Linked DNA regions of Neobacillus sp. PS2-9. The protein of the gene in region 2 interacts with the protein of the main gene of each other region in a pairwise test. Links are inferred from orthologs where the notes say so. Each region holds a gene or a part of one and is shown on either strand. Other genes may lie near its edges.

Region 1 (8,453 bases), 140 kb from region 2 along the record:
GGTCTCCCCTGACACGCTACTCCCGCAGGAGTCTTCGCGCCTTCCACTCCAATCAACAGGGAATAAAATCAACAATGTTCTTTAAAACAGCCTTTCAATAAAGAGTATAATACCTTTATTTTCCCCACTTTGCACGAATTTCTTCCGCTTCTTTTATCATTCGCTCAAACAGCTCTCCTACAGGAGGCACATCCTTTATTAAACCCATTACTTGGCCAGCCCAAGCAAACCCCTCATCTTCAGCTCCTTCGTAGATATAGCGTTTATTCGCCATTCCACTAATTAAGTCCTTTAGATCAGTATAGTCACCTTTACTTTTCTCGATTTCAAGTATTTTATCAGTCCAACTATTCGCTATTGCTCTTGCTGGTGTTCCTAACGTCCTCTTGATGACAACCGTATCTGATTCTGAGCCTTCTACTAACCTATTCTTATAAAGTTCATTAGCATGAACACATTCCTTTGTGGCAATAAATCTTGTTCCCATTTCTATTCCCTCTGCACCTAAACTAAGCGCTGCCATTAATCCTCTTCCATCTCCAATTCCACCCGATGCGATTACAGGAATGGAAACAGCATCTACGACTTGAGGAATTAATACCATGGTCCCAATATCATCCCTGCCAAGGTGGCCACCACCTTCCTGACCTACAACCATTACTGCATCTGCACCTAGTTCTTCTGCTTTGACTGCCTGCCTTCTTGCAGCAACAAGGACTAGTGTTTTTATTTGGGTTCCTTTTAACTGTTCAAAAATTGGAGCCGGATTTCCCCCTGTCATGGAAATGACGGGAACTTTTTCATCAATAGCGACCTGTAAAAAATCTGAAAACGGTCTGCCATGTTGACCAATAGCAAAATTAACCCCAAATGGATTGTTCGTTAATTGTTTCACTTTTCGGATTTCCTCACGCAATTGATAGGGATGACTCAAGGACATCGCAGTAATCTGACCAAGCCCCCCGGCATTGGAGACAGCTGCAGCTAACTCAGAATACGCTAAATAGGCTAAGCCGCCTTGTATGATTGGATATTGAATGTTTAAAATCTCGGTAACCCGTGTTCGCCAATTCAAATGAAATTCCCTCCTAAATGTTCGTTACTTGTTATTTCGTCTTAAAAGGTTAATTTTCCTCTCTTTATGGGAAACTAACTTGAAACAAATAAAGCGTTTGAGCAAAATAAATCCTATGCAATATAAAAGAATAGTGCTATAATTCCTTTGTTTTATGTATTTTATAGACTTGATCTTAAGAGTATTTCTATATAAAGAGGTGTAGTTAGATTGTCACAAAATCAAACACCGTTATTTAGCGGTTTACTGGAACATGCAAAAAAAAATCCCACCCAGTTTCATATTCCTGGACATAAAAAAGGGGCTGGAATGGACCCAGAGTTTCGCCAATTTATCGGCGATAACGCCCTATCTATTGACCTTATTAACATTGGTCCCCTTGATGACTTACATTCACCTAAGGGAATGATTAAAAAAGCACAGGAACTAGCAGCAGAAGCATTTGGTGCCGATCATACCTTCTTTTCTGTTCAAGGTACTAGCGGTGCCATTATCGCGATGGTAATGGCTGTTTGTGGACCTGGTGAGAAAATCATTGTTCCAAGAAATGTTCATAAATCTATAATGTCAGCTATTGTTTTTTCTGGATCTATTCCTGTGTTTATTCATCCTGAAATCGATAGAGAATTAGGAATTTCTCACGGAATTACTCCTGAATCAGTGGAACGGGCATTACAGCAACACCCAGATGCAAAAGGGGTATTAGTCATCAATCCCACCTACTTCGGAATTTCTGGAGACCTAAAGAAAATCGTTGAAATTACCCATTCCTACAATATTCCTGTTTTAGTAGATGAAGCACATGGTGTTCACATTCATTTTCATGACGAACTTCCTCTTTCAGCCATGCAGGCTGGTGCTGATATAGCTGCAACTAGCGTCCACAAACTAGGTGGCTCTATGACTCAGAGTTCCATTTTAAATGTACGTGAGGGCTTAGTCTCTGCCAAGCATGTACAATCGATTTTAAGCATGCTTACAACGACTTCAACATCTTATTTATTATTAGCATCACTTGATACTGCCCGAAAGCAATTAGCAACAAACGGGAAGGAGTTAATTGATCGTACAATCAAATTAGCGCAATCCACTCGTAAAAAAATTAATGAAATTGAACATATTCGTTGCATCGGTGAAGAAATTTTAGGCTCTAATGCCACATTTGATTACGATCCGACCAAACTAATCATCTCAGTGAAAGATTTAGGGTTAACCGGTTATGATGTTGAGAAATGGTTGAGAGAAAAGCATAACATTGAAGTAGAGCTTTCTGACCTGTATAACATCCTTTGTATCATCACACTTGGTGACACAGAAGTAGAAACAAATCTTTTAGTAAAAGCCCTGAAAGAGCTTGCTGAGGAATGTGAACACCGTCCAACAAAGATTGAACCAGTGGAGGTTCTGTTACCTGAAATTCCTGTGCTGGCTTTAACCCCTAGAGATGCTTTTTATGCAGAGACTGAAGTGATTCCATTCGAGGAATCTGAAGGAAGAATTATCGCGGAATTTGTTATGGTGTATCCTCCAGGTATTCCTATTTTTATCCCAGGTGAGATTATCACTAAGGAAAATCTTCATTACATTAAGGAAAATCTAGAAGCTGGCCTACCTGTACAAGGGCCAGAGGATGATGAAATGAAAACCATCCATGTAATAAAAGAGTATAAAGCAATTAAATAAATTTTAATAAATAGGCTGTGTTAAAGAACAGTGTTGATTTTTACACCCTGTTGATTGGAGCGGAAGGCACGAAGACTCCTGTGGGAGTATGGTTCAGGGGAGACCCGCAGGCGCTAGCGCCGAGGAGGCTCGCCGAAACACCCACGGAAAGCGAAGTGCCTGGAGCGGAAATCAACAGGCAAGTTTAACAGAGCAAAAAAAATAAAGGCTGACTCAAAGTAAACGAGTCAGCCTGTTTATATTTGGCAGCAATATTTATACTTCTTCTTCGATATGGTGGTTATCACAGCAATTGCATTTAGAGTATAGTACCGTTACTTTTTCATCTTCAAAATGATCAATAGTAGAGTTACAAGTTTGGCATACAAGTGTACCCATTTGTCCTATCCCCTTTTCATAATTGAATATCTTACTATGAAAGCGTTTTAATATCCTTAATTAGATAATAATATATCACATTAATAATTTCAAGCCTAATTTGTATGTCACATTTAAAAAATATCATAAAAAATAGACCCTTTCAGGCCTATTTTTTCTTTTATCTACTCATATTGGGTAACAAAAGGAATGGACGGTAGTGTTTCTCTAAAAAATTCAGCTAGATCAACTGCCTGCTCTTTATCAGGAATACGGAATACAGTTTGAAGGTAATCAATATCTTCAATATCTTTGGGGTCGAGGAGTGTGGAGCGTCCGGTTTGCATGCAAATCACAAGAGGCTTTCCAAAAAACATATTGGTATAAATAATTCCAAAGTCATAACGAGTATCTTCAGTAGTGAAACCAATGAACCTCACTTTTGCATTTTCATGCTCATCATAGAGCTTATCAAATAGTTCCATAAGACTCCTCCTTTTAATTAAATATTTAGAATATTATTATAATTCATTTTTAATAAAATAACAAGAAATGATGACAATTTAATTCTTCTAATTGTTGTCATCACTTTTTATTCAGTGCTAGAATAGAAGGGCATATACTACGGACTATAGGGGGGAATGATGATGGCTGTTAATGCATTTATTAAGCTCGTGCCTTCATCTGCAAAACAAACGATAACCATTGATGAGGTTAAGGAATTATTTTATTACTATAAAGATATTACATCCAAAACAGGCAATCAGGTAAGCTGGGAATTTGGAGAATCTGCCTTTCCTTATGACATCAAAGAAACGGAAGACGGTAAAGGGAAATGGTTTTACTTACAAGCCAATCTAGAACGTTACTATGCCATACTAATTGGTGTTGATACGGAATCGGTTCAAAATGATGACGGTGTTATAAGTGAACAAACATACATACAAGTCACTCTTCCTGAACAATCCACTTATGGAGATAAAGGAAAAGCAAATGAATTCTGTAAATTTCTTGCTAAAAAGCTGCAAGGCGAGCTTCATCTTTTTAATGAAAGAGTCATGTATTATTACCCAAGAAAATAAAAAGCAACGAAAGGCTCCTATAGGAGCTTTTTTAATGCATAATTTGAGCCATTGTATAATGAAATGAAGTATAGATAACTAAGCTTAACGCGGTAATAAAGAGGGTTTTACGGACTGACTTTGTGACATAATTTCCGATTAAAAATGCTAAGTAAAAAAACACAAAAAACATAATGACTTTATAGATGAGTTGATCATGCTTTGAAAGCCATTCAATAAACGTAAATCCGCTCCAAATAATAAATTGTAAAAGCATGACAATATATACTCTCATTTTTATCACCACTCAACTTCTCTTTATCCATTTGGTGTTTTAAGTATATGAATAAAATCGGGTCATAAGTTATTTTTTTAACACCTCCTCTATATTAAAATTCGCTGAAAAAAAATAAAGTCCTTTCCGTTTTTCGGAAAGGACTTTTATTTTTATTATTTAATGATATGGATTGGGCTGCCTAGGGCAACTTCAGCAGCTTCCATTGTAATTTCACCAAGTGTTGGGTGAGCATGAATTGTCATCGCTAAGTCTTCCGCTGTCATTCCTGCTTCAATGGCAAGACCAAGTTCAGCAATCATATCAGAAGCGCTTGCTCCGGCAATTTGAGCACCAATTACAAGACCATCTTCTTTACGTGTAATAAGCTTTAAGAAACCGTCAGCACTGTCTAGAGAAAGCGCACGGCCGTTTGCTGCAAATGGGAATTTAGCAGCAACCACTTCGATGCCTTCTTCTTTTGCTTGACTTTCAGTATATCCTACCTGTGCTAACTCAGGATCTGAGAAAACAACTGCTGGAATTCCTAAATAATCAATTTCAGACGGATGACCAGCAATCGCTTCAGCAGCAATTTTCGCTTCATATGATGCCTTATGTGCTAGTTGAGGACCAGCAACAACATCACCAATTGCATAAATATTGCTTAAGCTTGTACGGCATTGCTTGTCAATTTCAATTAAGCCACGGTCGCTTAACTTCACTCCAGCTTCCTCTAAGCCCATTTCATCAGTGTTTGGACGACGGCCAACCATTACAAAAACATAATCAGCTTCGATTTTCTTTTCTTCGCCTTTTGTTTCAAATGTTACCACTACGCCGTTTTCAGTTTCTTCGACACCCTTGGCAAATGCTTTTGTATAGAATTCCGCACCTTTTTTCTTCATCGTTTTCTTAACAAGAGCAGCCATTTGCTTATCAAATACTCCCATGCCTAAAATTTCATCGGCACCCTCTAAAACAGTTACTTGCGTGCCAAAGTTTGCATAGGCGCCACCAAGTTCAATCCCAATAACACCGCCGCCAATAACAACGATCTTTTCAGGAATTTCATTTAGATTAAGAGCACCTGTAGAATTTAGAACACGCTTTGAATATTTAAATGCTGGTAATTCAATTGGACGTGATCCAGTTGCAACGATAGCATTTTTAAAGGTATATGTTTGTGCAGATGTTTCATCCATTACACGAAGTGTATTGGCATCTACAAAGTACGCTTCACCACGAACAACATTCACTTTATTGCCTTTTAGTAATCCTTCAACGCCACCAGTTAATTTCTTAACAACACCAGCTTTGAATTCTTGTACCTTTGAAAAATCAACCTTAACATTTTCAGCTGTAATTCCGAAAGATTCAGAATGTACAGCTGTTTCATAACGGTGACCCGCAGAAATTAAGGCTTTTGAAGGGATACATCCAACATTTAGACATACACCACCAATATATTCCTTTTCAACAATGGTCACTTTTTGTCCAAGCTGAGCAGCGCGGATTGCGGCAACATATCCTCCAGGACCGGAACCGATGACTATAGTATCTGTTTCAATTGGGAAATCTCCAACTACCATTTTTCTTACGCCTCCATTAACAATAGTTCTGGATCGTTCAATAAACGTTTAATATGATTCATTGCGTTTTGCGCTGTTGCACCATCAATCATTCGGTGGTCGAAGCTTAACGATAATGCTAACACAGGAGCCGCAACAATTTCGCCATTTCGAACGATTGGTTTTTCTGCAATACGACCTACACCAAGGATAGCTACTTCTGGATGGTTAATAACTGGTGTAAACCATTGACCGCCAGCAGAACCGATGTTGGAAATTGTGCAAGATGCACCCTTCATTTCATTTGGAGCAAGTTTTCCATCACGAGCTTTTCCAGCCAATTCATTAATTTCATTTGAAATTGTGAAGACTGACTTACGATCAGCATCTTTTACAACTGGAACTAATAGACCTTTTTCAGTATCTGCTGCAATTCCGATGTTGTAGTAGTGCTTGTGGATAATTTCATTTGTTGCATCATCAAGAGATGTATTTAAAGCAGGGAACTCTCTTAATGCACTTGTTAATGCTTTTACGATATATGGTAAGAAAGTAAGCTTGATGCCTTTTGCCGCAGCTACTTCCTTGAATTTCTTACGGTGTGCAACAAGTTTCGTAACATCGATTTCATCCATAAGAGTTACGTGTGGAGCAGTGTGCTTAGAGTTAACCATTGCTTTTGCAATCGCCTTACGGATACCGCTCATCTTCTCACGTGTTTCTGGATATTCCCCTTGTGGAATTGGAGTTGGTGCTGCTGCTGCCTTAGGAGCTTCCTCCACTGCTTCTGCTGCTTGTGGTGCCGCCTGTGGCGCTGCTGCTGCTCCTCCACTTAAGAAGGCATCAATATCATTCTTCAAAATACGTCCATTGTTACCTGTTCCTGCAACTAAGGCGATCTGAACACCTTTTTCACGTGCATATTTACGAACAGATGGCATAGCGATAATACGACGATTTGGATCTACTTCCACTGCAGGTTGGGCTGCTACTGCTGGCGCAGGTGCTGCTGCTGGTGCAGGTGTAGCTTCTTGCTTAGCTTCTGGTGCTGGCGCTGCTGGCGCTTCTTGTTTAGGCTCCTCATCACCATGGTCACCTTTGAATTGTAGATTTTCATATCCTGGAGCATCAAATGTTACGAGTACCTGTCCAACAGTCGCTACAGTTCCTTCGCCAATTAAAACTTCCAAAACTGTTCCCTCTACTGGAGAAGGAATTTCAACTACTGCTTTATCATTTTGTATTTCGCAAAGTACGTCGTCTTCTTGGACTTTATCGCCTGGTTTGATGAACCATTTTACGATTTCCCCTTCATGAATACCTTCACCGATGTCAGGCATTTTAAATTGGAATGTGGTTGCGGTTGCGCTCACTGGGATTCATCTCCTATAATATATAGATTTCAGTAGAACCTCTTTTAGAAAGTTAAAACTTTTTTAGCTGTTTCGATTACGTCTTTATAGTTTGGAAGCCATACAGATTCAGCTTGTGAGAAAGGATAAATTGTATCTGCAGCAGTAACACGTAATACTGGTGCTTCTAAGCTAAGGATGGCACGATCGTTAATCTCAGCAACTACGTTAGCTGCGACCCCTGCTTGTTTTTGTGCTTCTTGAACAACAATGGCACGACCTGTTTTTTCAACAGAAGCAATAATTGTATCGATATCAAGCGGGCTAATTGTACGTAAATCTACAACTTCTACAGAGTGTCCTTCTTTAGCTAATTCATCTGCAGCTTTTAATGACTCATGGACCATAGCACCGTAAGTAATGATAGATAAATCTGTACCTTCACGTTTTACATCCGCTTTTCCAAGTGGAATTGTATACTCTTCTTCAGGAACTTCCTGACGGAATGCACGATATAATTTTAAATGCTCTAAGAATACAACTGGGTCATTGTCACGAATCGCTGACAATAATAATCCTTTTGCATCATAAGGTGTTGAAGGAACAACAACCTTCAGACCAGGTGTTTGGGCCATTAACCCCTCTAAGCTGTCTGAGTGAAGTTCAGGTGTATGTACCCCACCACCAAACGGAGAACGAACAGTTATCGGCATATTGTAACGGCCACCAGAACGGTAACGCATACGTGACATTTGTCCAGCAATAGAATCCATTACTTCAAAAACAAATCCGAAGAATTGAATTTCAGGGATTGGACGGAAACCTGTTAAAGCAAGACCAATTGATAACCCACCAATACCAGATTCAGCAAGTGGTGTATCAAACACACGATCTTCCCCAAACTCTTTATGAAGTCCTTCAGTTGCACGGAATACTCCGCCATTAACACCAACGTCTTCCCCAAAAACGAGTGTTTTAGGATCGTTGCGCAACTCAGTTCTTAATGCATCAGTGATTGCTTGAATCATTGTCATTTGAGCCATGACTTACTTCGACTCCTTTGCTTGATAAATTTCATAT
Region 2 (8,456 bases):
TTGTGAATGGAAGTACAAAAGAATCAACAAAATCCGTGGAGAAAATTCAATGGCCCAAACCTTGGCTATGTAATCGAACAATATGAACGATATACGAACGGAGAAGACTCCATTGATCCAAAATTAAAAGAACTATTTATTAAATGTGGTTCACCTTTGTCTTTTGAGTTACGAGACAACGAAGAGCCCCTTAATAAAGAATCTATCGAATCTAATCAATCCGTAAATATACAAAAAATACTAAAAGTGGTAAAACTCCTTGATGAAATACGTTTCAATGGTCATTTAGCTGCAAACCTGAATCCATTAGAGGTAAATCTACAAAATCAAGAGTTGTTTAAACCAGCAAAACATGGGGTAAGTGAAAATGATTTGAAAGCGATACCAGCTAAGCTAGTTTGGGAAGAGGCACCGGAAGGCATTCAAACCGCATGGGATGCTATGAACCATCTAAAAAGTGTTTATACTTCCACACTAGCTTATGAATTTAATCATGTTCAACTGATGGATGAACGAGTATGGCTCAATCAAATGGTAGAGACTGGTTCATTGCATCGCTCCTTATCTAAAGAAGAACAAACGAATTTGTTGCAGTCTTTAACAGAGGTTGAAGGATTCGAACAATTTTTGCATAAAACCTTCGTGGGTCAAAAGCGATTTTCCATTGAAGGTGTTGACATGCTTGTTCCAATGTTGAATGAAGCGGTACACGAAGGTGTCGGGAATGGGGCACGGAATGTCGTAATTGGAATGGCGCATCGCGGCCGTTTAAGTGTCCTTGCACATGTATTGAACAAACCATACAGCAAGATGTTCTCTGAATTTCAACATTCATCAGCCAAACAACAGGGACCGTCAGAAGATTTAGTTGACATTAGTGAGGGCTGGACTGGAGATGTGAAATACCATTTAGGACGCAATCGATTCATGGATGGCTCCGGTAAGATGCGCACACGAATTACCTTAGCCAATAATCCGAGTCATCTGGAATTTGTCGATCCAGTCGTCGAAGGGTTTGCAAGAGCCGCCCAAGAAGAACGAAAGAATGCTGGTTACCCTAAGCAGGATGTAAATAGGGCGTTTGCGATTTTAGTTCATGGCGATGCAGCCTTTCCAGGTCAGGGAATTGTAGCGGAGACCTTAAATTTAAGTGGGTTAAAAGGATATCGAACAGGCGGAACGATTCATATCATTGCCAACAATATGGTCGGCTTTACGACCGATAGCCACGATTCTCGTTCGACGAGATATTCAAGTGACTTGGCGAAAGGATTTGAGATTCCGATTATTCATGTTAATGCGGACGATCCTGAAGCCTGTCTAGCAGCAGTTCGACTTGCCTATCAATATCGGAATAGGTTCCAAAAAGACTTCTTGATTGATTTAGTTGGATACCGTCGATTTGGCCACAATGAAATGGACGATCCAGCGGTCACCCAGCCGCAGGTATACAGAAAAATTGTGAAGCATCCAACTGTAAGAGCCTTGTATTCTAATCAATTACAAAATAAAGGCATTATTAATCAAGAAGAAGTGGAGGAAATCAATCGCCGCGTTCAAGAAAAGTTGCAGGCTGAGTATGAAAACGTGGAAGAGAAGAAGCAGAGTGAACCCTTTGTAGAAATAGAGGTTCCGAGGGTAATTTCCAAAGGAATTCCACCGCTTGGAACAAGCGTGCCACTTGATACGCTTCGTAAATTAAACCAGGATTTACTCAAATGGCCGGATGGTTTTCATGTTTATCCAAAATTAAAGCGAATCCTTGAGCGCCGTGATAACGCACTAGAAGAGAACGGAAAGGTAGAATGGGCAGTAGCGGAAGTGCTGGCATTTGCTTCGATGTTAAAAGACGGTACGCCAATTCGTCTCACTGGTCAAGATTCTGAGCGCGGAACCTTTGCCCAACGTCACATAGTGCTCCACGATTCAGAAACAAATGAAACCTACTCACCACTGCATCATCTTCCCGATGCTCGAGCATCGTTTGCGGTTCATAATAGCCCGCTTTCGGAAGCGGCTGTTGTAGGTTTTGAATATGGATACAATGTATTTGCTCCTGAAACCCTTGTCATGTGGGAAGCACAATATGGAGACTTCGCCAACACAGCACAGCCTCTCTATGATCAATTTATTTCATCTGCAAGAGCAAAATGGGGGCAAAAATCAGGGATGATACTCCTGTTGCCTCACGGCTATGAAGGGCAAGGTCCGGAGCATTCCAGTGCCCGACCTGAACGTTTTTTACAGTTAGCAGCTGAAAATAACTGGACGGTTGCCAATCTGACAAGTGCGGCGCAATATTTTCATATTTTACGTCGTCAAGCATCCATCTTAGGAACAGAGTTTGTTCGTCCATTGGTGATTATGACGCCAAAGAGTCTTCTGCGTCATCCGTTAGTCGCTTCTTCTGGGACTGATCTAAGCGAAGGCCATTTTCAAACAGTAGTGGAACAGTCGAAGCTTGGAAAAGAGATTGATAAGGTAAAGCGTTTAGTGTTAACAACCGGTAAGATGGCGATTGATTTAGCTGTGGAAATCGACTCAAGGAAACAAAATCAAAGCTTAGAAGAGATACACATCGTTCGAATCGAACAATTGTATCCATTTCCAATAGAAAAAGTAGAAGCGATCATTAAGCGTTACCCGAACCTGAAGGAAATCATGTGGGTACAGGAAGAACCGAAAAATATGGGCGTGTGGCATTATATTGCCCCAACTCTTTTTGAACTTGCATCTTCTGACAGCCTGACAGTTGGTTACATCGGTCGTCAAAAACGTTCAAGTACAGCAGGCGGCGATTCAACCGTTCATAAGCAGGAACAAGAACGTATTATTCAACAGGCTTTGAATTTCAGAAGTCTAGTAGATAGTAAAGAAACAAACATACGATTTAATTTTTAATGATCCATCATCAACCCGCAAAATACTAGAGTTGAATAGACTAACATAATCGAAGATTTAACATCATTTCTAGGAGGATACGACACATGATTGAAATCAAAGTACCAGAACTGGCAGAATCCATTACAGAAGGAACAATTGCACAATGGCTCATTAATATTGGTGATAAAGTAACTAAAGGTGATAGTGTTGTTGAGCTAGAAACTGACAAAGTTAATATTGAAATAAATGCCGAATACTCAGGTGTAGTCACAAAGGTTCTAAAAGAACCTGGCGATATTGTTGAGGTAGGGGATGTAATTGCTATTATCGAAGAGAATACTAGTGCAGGAGCAACTCCATCTGCTCCAACCTCTACACCGGAAAAAACGGCAGAAGTAGAAACCTTTAATCAACAGGGTGTACAACCTGAGCCTGAACTTCCGAAAGCCGCAAGTCCAATTGCTTCACCAGCGGCAAGAAAATTGGCAAGAGAAATGGGGATCGATTTATCCCAAGTATGCAGCCGTGATCCACTTGGCAGAATTAGACCTGAAGATGTAAAAGCACATACCTCGGCACCTCCTGTTGTAAAAGAAGAAACAAAAGTGGAAAAATCAAGCCCAAAGCCGGCAGTACAACAAATAGATGAAGAGTTTGACAAACCAGTGGAACGAGTGAAAATGTCCCGCCGTCGCCAAACTATCGCTAAACGCTTAGTAGAAGTTCAACACACAGCGGCGATGTTGACCACATTTAACGAAGTCGATATGTCGGCTATTATGGACCTACGCAATCAACGAAAAGATGCTTTTTATGAAAAACATGGTGTTCGTCTTGGGTTCATGTCGTTCTTTACTAAAGCAGTTGTTTCAGCTTTAAAGCAATTTCCTTTGTTAAATGCGGAAATTCAAGGCGATGAATTGATTATTAAGAAATTTTATGACATCGGAATTGCTGTTGCAGCACCTGAAGGGTTGGTCGTACCTGTTGTACGCGGTGCAAACCAGAAGAATTTTGCGGAAATCGAACAAGATATCAGTAATCTTGGTAAAAAAGCTCGTGATAATGCCCTTACTCTTAATGATTTGCAAGGCGGAACATTTACAATTACTAACGGCGGGGTTTTTGGATCGTTGATGTCAACCCCGATTTTGAATAGTCCTCAAGTAGGGATTCTTGGTATGCATAAAATCCAAACAAGACCAATTGCGATTGATCGTGAACGAATGGAAAACCGTCCAATGATGTATATTGCACTTTCATATGATCATCGTATTGTGGACGGAAAAGAGGCAGTTAGCTTCCTGGCGACTGTAAAAGAATTGTTAGAAGATCCACACTCATTATTATTAGAAGGATAAGAGGTTCATAGAATTTCAATAAACTTCACTAATCAAACAGACCCTTTAGGTCTGTTTGATTTTTTCGCTTCCTTTTTTGTTTATTGATCCTCGCTTTTGGGATTATGGAGAAAGTTAGAGTATAATGTGAATGATTAGGAAAAAGGAGGGCTTTTACATGAAATACATAAACATTGCCAATACAGATTTAAAAGCATCCAATATCATAATGGGAAATATGCGCTTGCCTCAACTTTCCTTGGTTGAAGCAGAAGAGCTGATACGTACGGCCATGGACGAAGGGATTAATTTCTTTGACCATGCAGATATTTATGGCAAAGGAAAAAGCGAAGAGATCTTTTCAGAAGCTATTCAGATGAATGCAAGCATCCGTGAAAAAATGATTATCCAAAGTAAATGCGGGATTCGTTCCGGTTTTTTTGATTTCTCAAAAGAGTATATTATTTCATCCGTTGACGGGATTTTAAAAAGGTTAAACACCGAATACCTCGATATTTTACTACTTCATCGTCCAGATCCATTAATGGATCCTGCTGAGGTTGCGGAGGCCTTTGAAGAACTTTATACGAATGGAAAAGTAAAGTACTTTGGTGTATCGAACCATAATCCAGCCCAAATAGAACTGTTGCAGAAGTATATCCCTTATAAATTGGTGGTAAACCAGCTGCAGTTTAGTATTGCGCACACACCAATGATTGATTCTGGAATTGCGTTAAACATGAATATCGACCAGTCCATCAATCGCGATAGCAGTGTGTTAGAATATTGCCGACTACACGACATCACCATGCAAGCATGGTCCCCATACCAACACGGCTTCTTCGAAGGATCATTTTTAGGTGATGTTGAAAAATATCCTGAGTTAAATCAGGTAATTGATACGATTGCTGAAAAATACGGATTGACCAATACAGCTATCGCAACAGCATGGATTACACGTCATCCAGCTAATATCCAAGTCGTGCTTGGAACAACCAAAGTAGAACGGATGAAGGACGCATGTAAAGGCTCCGATATCCGCTTAACACGAGAAGAATGGTATTCCATCTACAAGGCAGCAGGGAATATCGTACCTTAATAAAAAAACATACCTTATTAAAAGGCTGTGTTAAAGAACAGTGTTGATTTTTTACACCATGTTGATTGGAGCGGAAGGCACGAAGACTCCTGTGGGAGTATGGTTCAGGGGAGACCCGCAGGCGCATGCGCCGAGGAGGCTCGCCGAAACACCCACGGAAAGCGAAGTGCCTGGAGCGGAAATCAACAGGCAAGTTTAACAGAGCCTAATAAAAAAATAAAACGTAGGGCGAAGAAATCTTCGTCCTATTTTTTGTGCCATCAATTTGTTGAAAAAAAAGTGAAACTTTTTAACTAGGGTGTCGTATACCTACTAGGAATATTTTACATAAGTGGAAATAGGGGGTTAGAAAATGGAATTACAAAATGAGGTTAAGGTACAGAAAGAGAAACCGAGTTTATTTGGAATGTTTACGAATCCGGTGCAACAGTTTGAGAGGATTAGAGAAAATCCAAAAATATGGGTACCATTAGTGATTGTTAGTATTCTATACGCAATAGGAACCGTCTTTATGGCTTTTAGCATTGATGCTTCAACGTTAATTGATCAGGGGCTCCCAGAAGATCAGGTAGAAATAGTATTAACCATTACTAAAATTACAGTAGCAATAACAGGTATCATTTCGCCTATTTTGGGTGTGTTGATTAGCAGTGCCATCCAATTGGCGATAGCTAAGATTGCGAGTTCATCAGTAACCTTTAAACAGTTATTTTCCATGAATACTTTTATTATGGTCATCGGAGCTGTTGGTCTTATTTTAAATATGGGAATTAGGTATGCGATAGGTGGGGACGTTGAAATATATGTTACTAGTTTAGCAGGATTATTAAATCAAGATAAGGCCGGGTTCCTAGGCTCAATCGAAGTATTCGGTATTTGGACATTAATTTTAACAGCTTTGGGACTTCACAAAACAGGTCAATTCTCAAAGGGGCTTGCTTGGACCATTGCAATTATTTTCTTCTTAATCGGGATTGGTTTTGGTTTAATCGGAACCTTGTTACAAGACGTGCCAAAACTTTAAACTACAAAACTTGAAAAATTGAAGGGAGAACAGGAGAAGGGAAGTTCCCCTCTTGAAGAGCGGGACTCTTCTTTTGTCCGCATAAAATGAAAAAGAAAATATGGATTACCATAGGTGTTGTCAGCTTAATCATTATAATGATTGGAGTAAGCGTCTACCGTCAGGTTTTTGCAAAAGGATCTTCTGTAAAAATCGTACAAATAACACAGGAGGAAATTTCCTCTTTATTAATGATTCCCGGCACAGTTAAATTGCACGAGGAACAAGTGGTTTATACTTCACCAGAAAAAGGCGAATTGAAGGATTTACTTGTTAAAGAAGGGCAGACGGTTAAAAAAGGTACAGTGTTGGCCACACTTCAAAATCCTCAACTCGACCTGGAAAGGGAGCAAAATAAATTAGCCATTGAATCAGCTAATCTGAAAATTACCCAACTAGATAAAAAAATAAAACAGCTTAAGGAAAAAGAAACAACATTAGCTGAACAGGTTGGAAAAGAGGAAGCTAAAAAACAGCTTGCCCCTGAACGTGAGCAGCTTGAAATGGAAAAAAAGTTAGCCAATATTGATCTTAAGCAAGCCTCCCTTCAAAAGGATTTGCTTAGTAAGCGTCAAAGCGAATTAGAGATAAGAAGTACAATTGATGGTGTTGTTTTAACGGTGAAAAAACAAGGTACATCCACTGCAGAAGCATCGAATCTTGAGCCCCTTATACATATCGGAAAGCTTGAAGGATTAACCGCTACAGGACTCTTATCTGAATACGATTCTATAAAGGTAAGCAGTGGACAAAAAGTTACTTTGCGTTCGGACGCAGTACCAGAACAAAAATGGCAGGGAGAAGTCACCACGATTAGTGTCCTTCCACAGCAAAATCAAGCTGGTCTTCAAAACGGCAGTCAGGCAGTGCAATATCCTGTAACGGTAAACATCTCGGGTGATACAAAAGCTTTAAAACCAGGGTTTCAGGTCATTATGGAAATTGAAACAGACAAAAAGATGGCCATGGTTCTTCCAGTAGCTTCCTTACATGATGATGGAGATCAGCCATATGTGTATGTTGTAAAGGATGGAAAGGCGCGTAAACAAAAGGTGAAAACAGGTATCACGTCTGGAGATAAGATTGAAATCCTTGAAGGTGTTTCAAAGGATGACAAAGTCATCATAAATGGACCTGAACAACTTAAGGATGGGCTGGAAGTGAAGGTCAAATGATTCGTTTAGAAAAAATCACACGATCGTTTATGCTAGGGAAAGAGAATGTACATGTATTAAACGGAATCAGTCTGATGATTGAATCAGGTGAATTTGTTGCGATTATGGGTCCATCCGGTTCGGGAAAATCCACATTAATGAATATTATTGGCTGTTTGGATAAGCCCACAGAGGGTGAGTACTTTCTTGCTGGTGAAAATGTATCACACTATAACGATAAGGAATTAGCTAGAGTAAGAAATCAGTCCATCGGCTTCGTCTTTCAACAGTTCCATCTCTTGCCTCGATTGTCCGCTTTAAAAAATGTCGAACTCCCTATGATCTATGCCGGAATTTCAAAAAAAGAACGGCAAGCTCGTGCGGAAGAGGCATTGATTAAAGTAGGCTTGTCAGACCGAATGAACCACCTTCCAAATGCACTATCTGGGGGACAAAAGCAACGCGTGGCCATTGCGAGAGCGATTGTTAACCAGCCAAAGCTAATTTTAGCAGATGAACCGACAGGGGCACTTGATTCAAAAACAAGCATAGACATCATGGATCAGTTTAGTAAGCTAAATGAGGAAGGCGTAACGGTAGTTGTGGTCACACATGAATCTGAAGTTGCTCAATATGCAAACAGGACTATCATGGTAAGGGATGGACTAATCCAGTCCCCTACACTAATTGATAGGGGGATGTTGCAATGAGTTTTATGGAAAATCTAATCATGGCATTGAGCTCTCTTAAGGCCCATAAGATGCGAAGTATTCTTACTATGCTAGGAATTATTATCGGTGTAGCAGCTGTCATCATTGTAGTAGCAATTGGGCAGGGTGGGGAAGCCATGCTGAAAACACAGATTACTGGCTCAGGAAATACAATCGAAATGTTCTATCAACCGTCTGATGAAGAAA

Evidence for each region.
Region 1: the proteins of odhB (region 2) and lpdA interact in binary tests that used the Escherichia coli proteins (3 or more experiments, as listed by UniProt). The link is inferred for Neobacillus sp. PS2-9 from one-to-one orthologs.

What each region holds. Positions count from the first base shown.
Region 1 is NZ_CP133269.1:3,711,753-3,720,205, forward strand. The notes cover bases 3,835-6,792. They hold lpdA (dihydrolipoyl dehydrogenase), read right to left. Parts: upstream 6,043-6,792; coding sequence 4,627-6,042; downstream 3,835-4,626. Other genes in these bases: RCG25_RS18670 (DUF1885 family protein), read left to right, coding at 3,835-4,197; RCG25_RS18675 (hypothetical protein), read right to left, coding at 4,229-4,471; RCG25_RS18685 (dihydrolipoamide acetyltransferase family protein), read right to left, coding at 6,048-6,792. Also shown: RCG25_RS18650 (NAD(P)H-dependent flavin oxidoreductase), read right to left, coding at 116-1,075; RCG25_RS18655 (aminotransferase class I/II-fold pyridoxal phosphate-dependent enzyme), read left to right, coding at 1,286-2,758; RCG25_RS18660 (GapA-binding peptide SR1P), read right to left, coding at 3,014-3,136; RCG25_RS18665 (DUF3055 domain-containing protein), read right to left, coding at 3,301-3,600; more of RCG25_RS18670, read left to right, coding at 3,763-3,834; more of RCG25_RS18685, read right to left, coding at 6,793-7,361; RCG25_RS18690 (alpha-ketoacid dehydrogenase subunit beta), read right to left, coding at 7,439-8,416; pdhA (pyruvate dehydrogenase (acetyl-transferring) E1 component subunit alpha), read right to left, coding at 8,420-8,453. UniProt on the Escherichia coli protein: Lipoamide dehydrogenase is a component of the glycine cleavage system as well as of the alpha-ketoacid dehydrogenase complexes.
Region 2 is NZ_CP133269.1:3,851,375-3,859,830, reverse strand. The notes cover bases 2,155-5,115. They hold odhB (2-oxoglutarate dehydrogenase complex dihydrolipoyllysine-residue succinyltransferase), read left to right. Parts: upstream 2,155-2,987; coding sequence 2,988-4,244; downstream 4,245-5,115. Other genes in these bases: RCG25_RS19365 (aldo/keto reductase), read left to right, coding at 4,402-5,115; RCG25_RS19375 (2-oxoglutarate dehydrogenase E1 component), read left to right, coding at 2,155-2,901. In the rest of the region: more of RCG25_RS19375, read left to right, coding at 7-2,154; more of RCG25_RS19365, read left to right, coding at 5,116-5,322; RCG25_RS19360 (YknW family membrane protein), read left to right, coding at 5,675-6,346; RCG25_RS19355 (efflux RND transporter periplasmic adaptor subunit), read left to right, coding at 6,433-7,560; RCG25_RS19350 (ABC transporter ATP-binding protein), read left to right, coding at 7,557-8,249; RCG25_RS19345 (ABC transporter permease), read left to right, coding at 8,246-8,456. UniProt on the Escherichia coli protein: E2 component of the 2-oxoglutarate dehydrogenase (OGDH) complex which catalyzes the second step in the conversion of 2-oxoglutarate to succinyl-CoA and CO(2).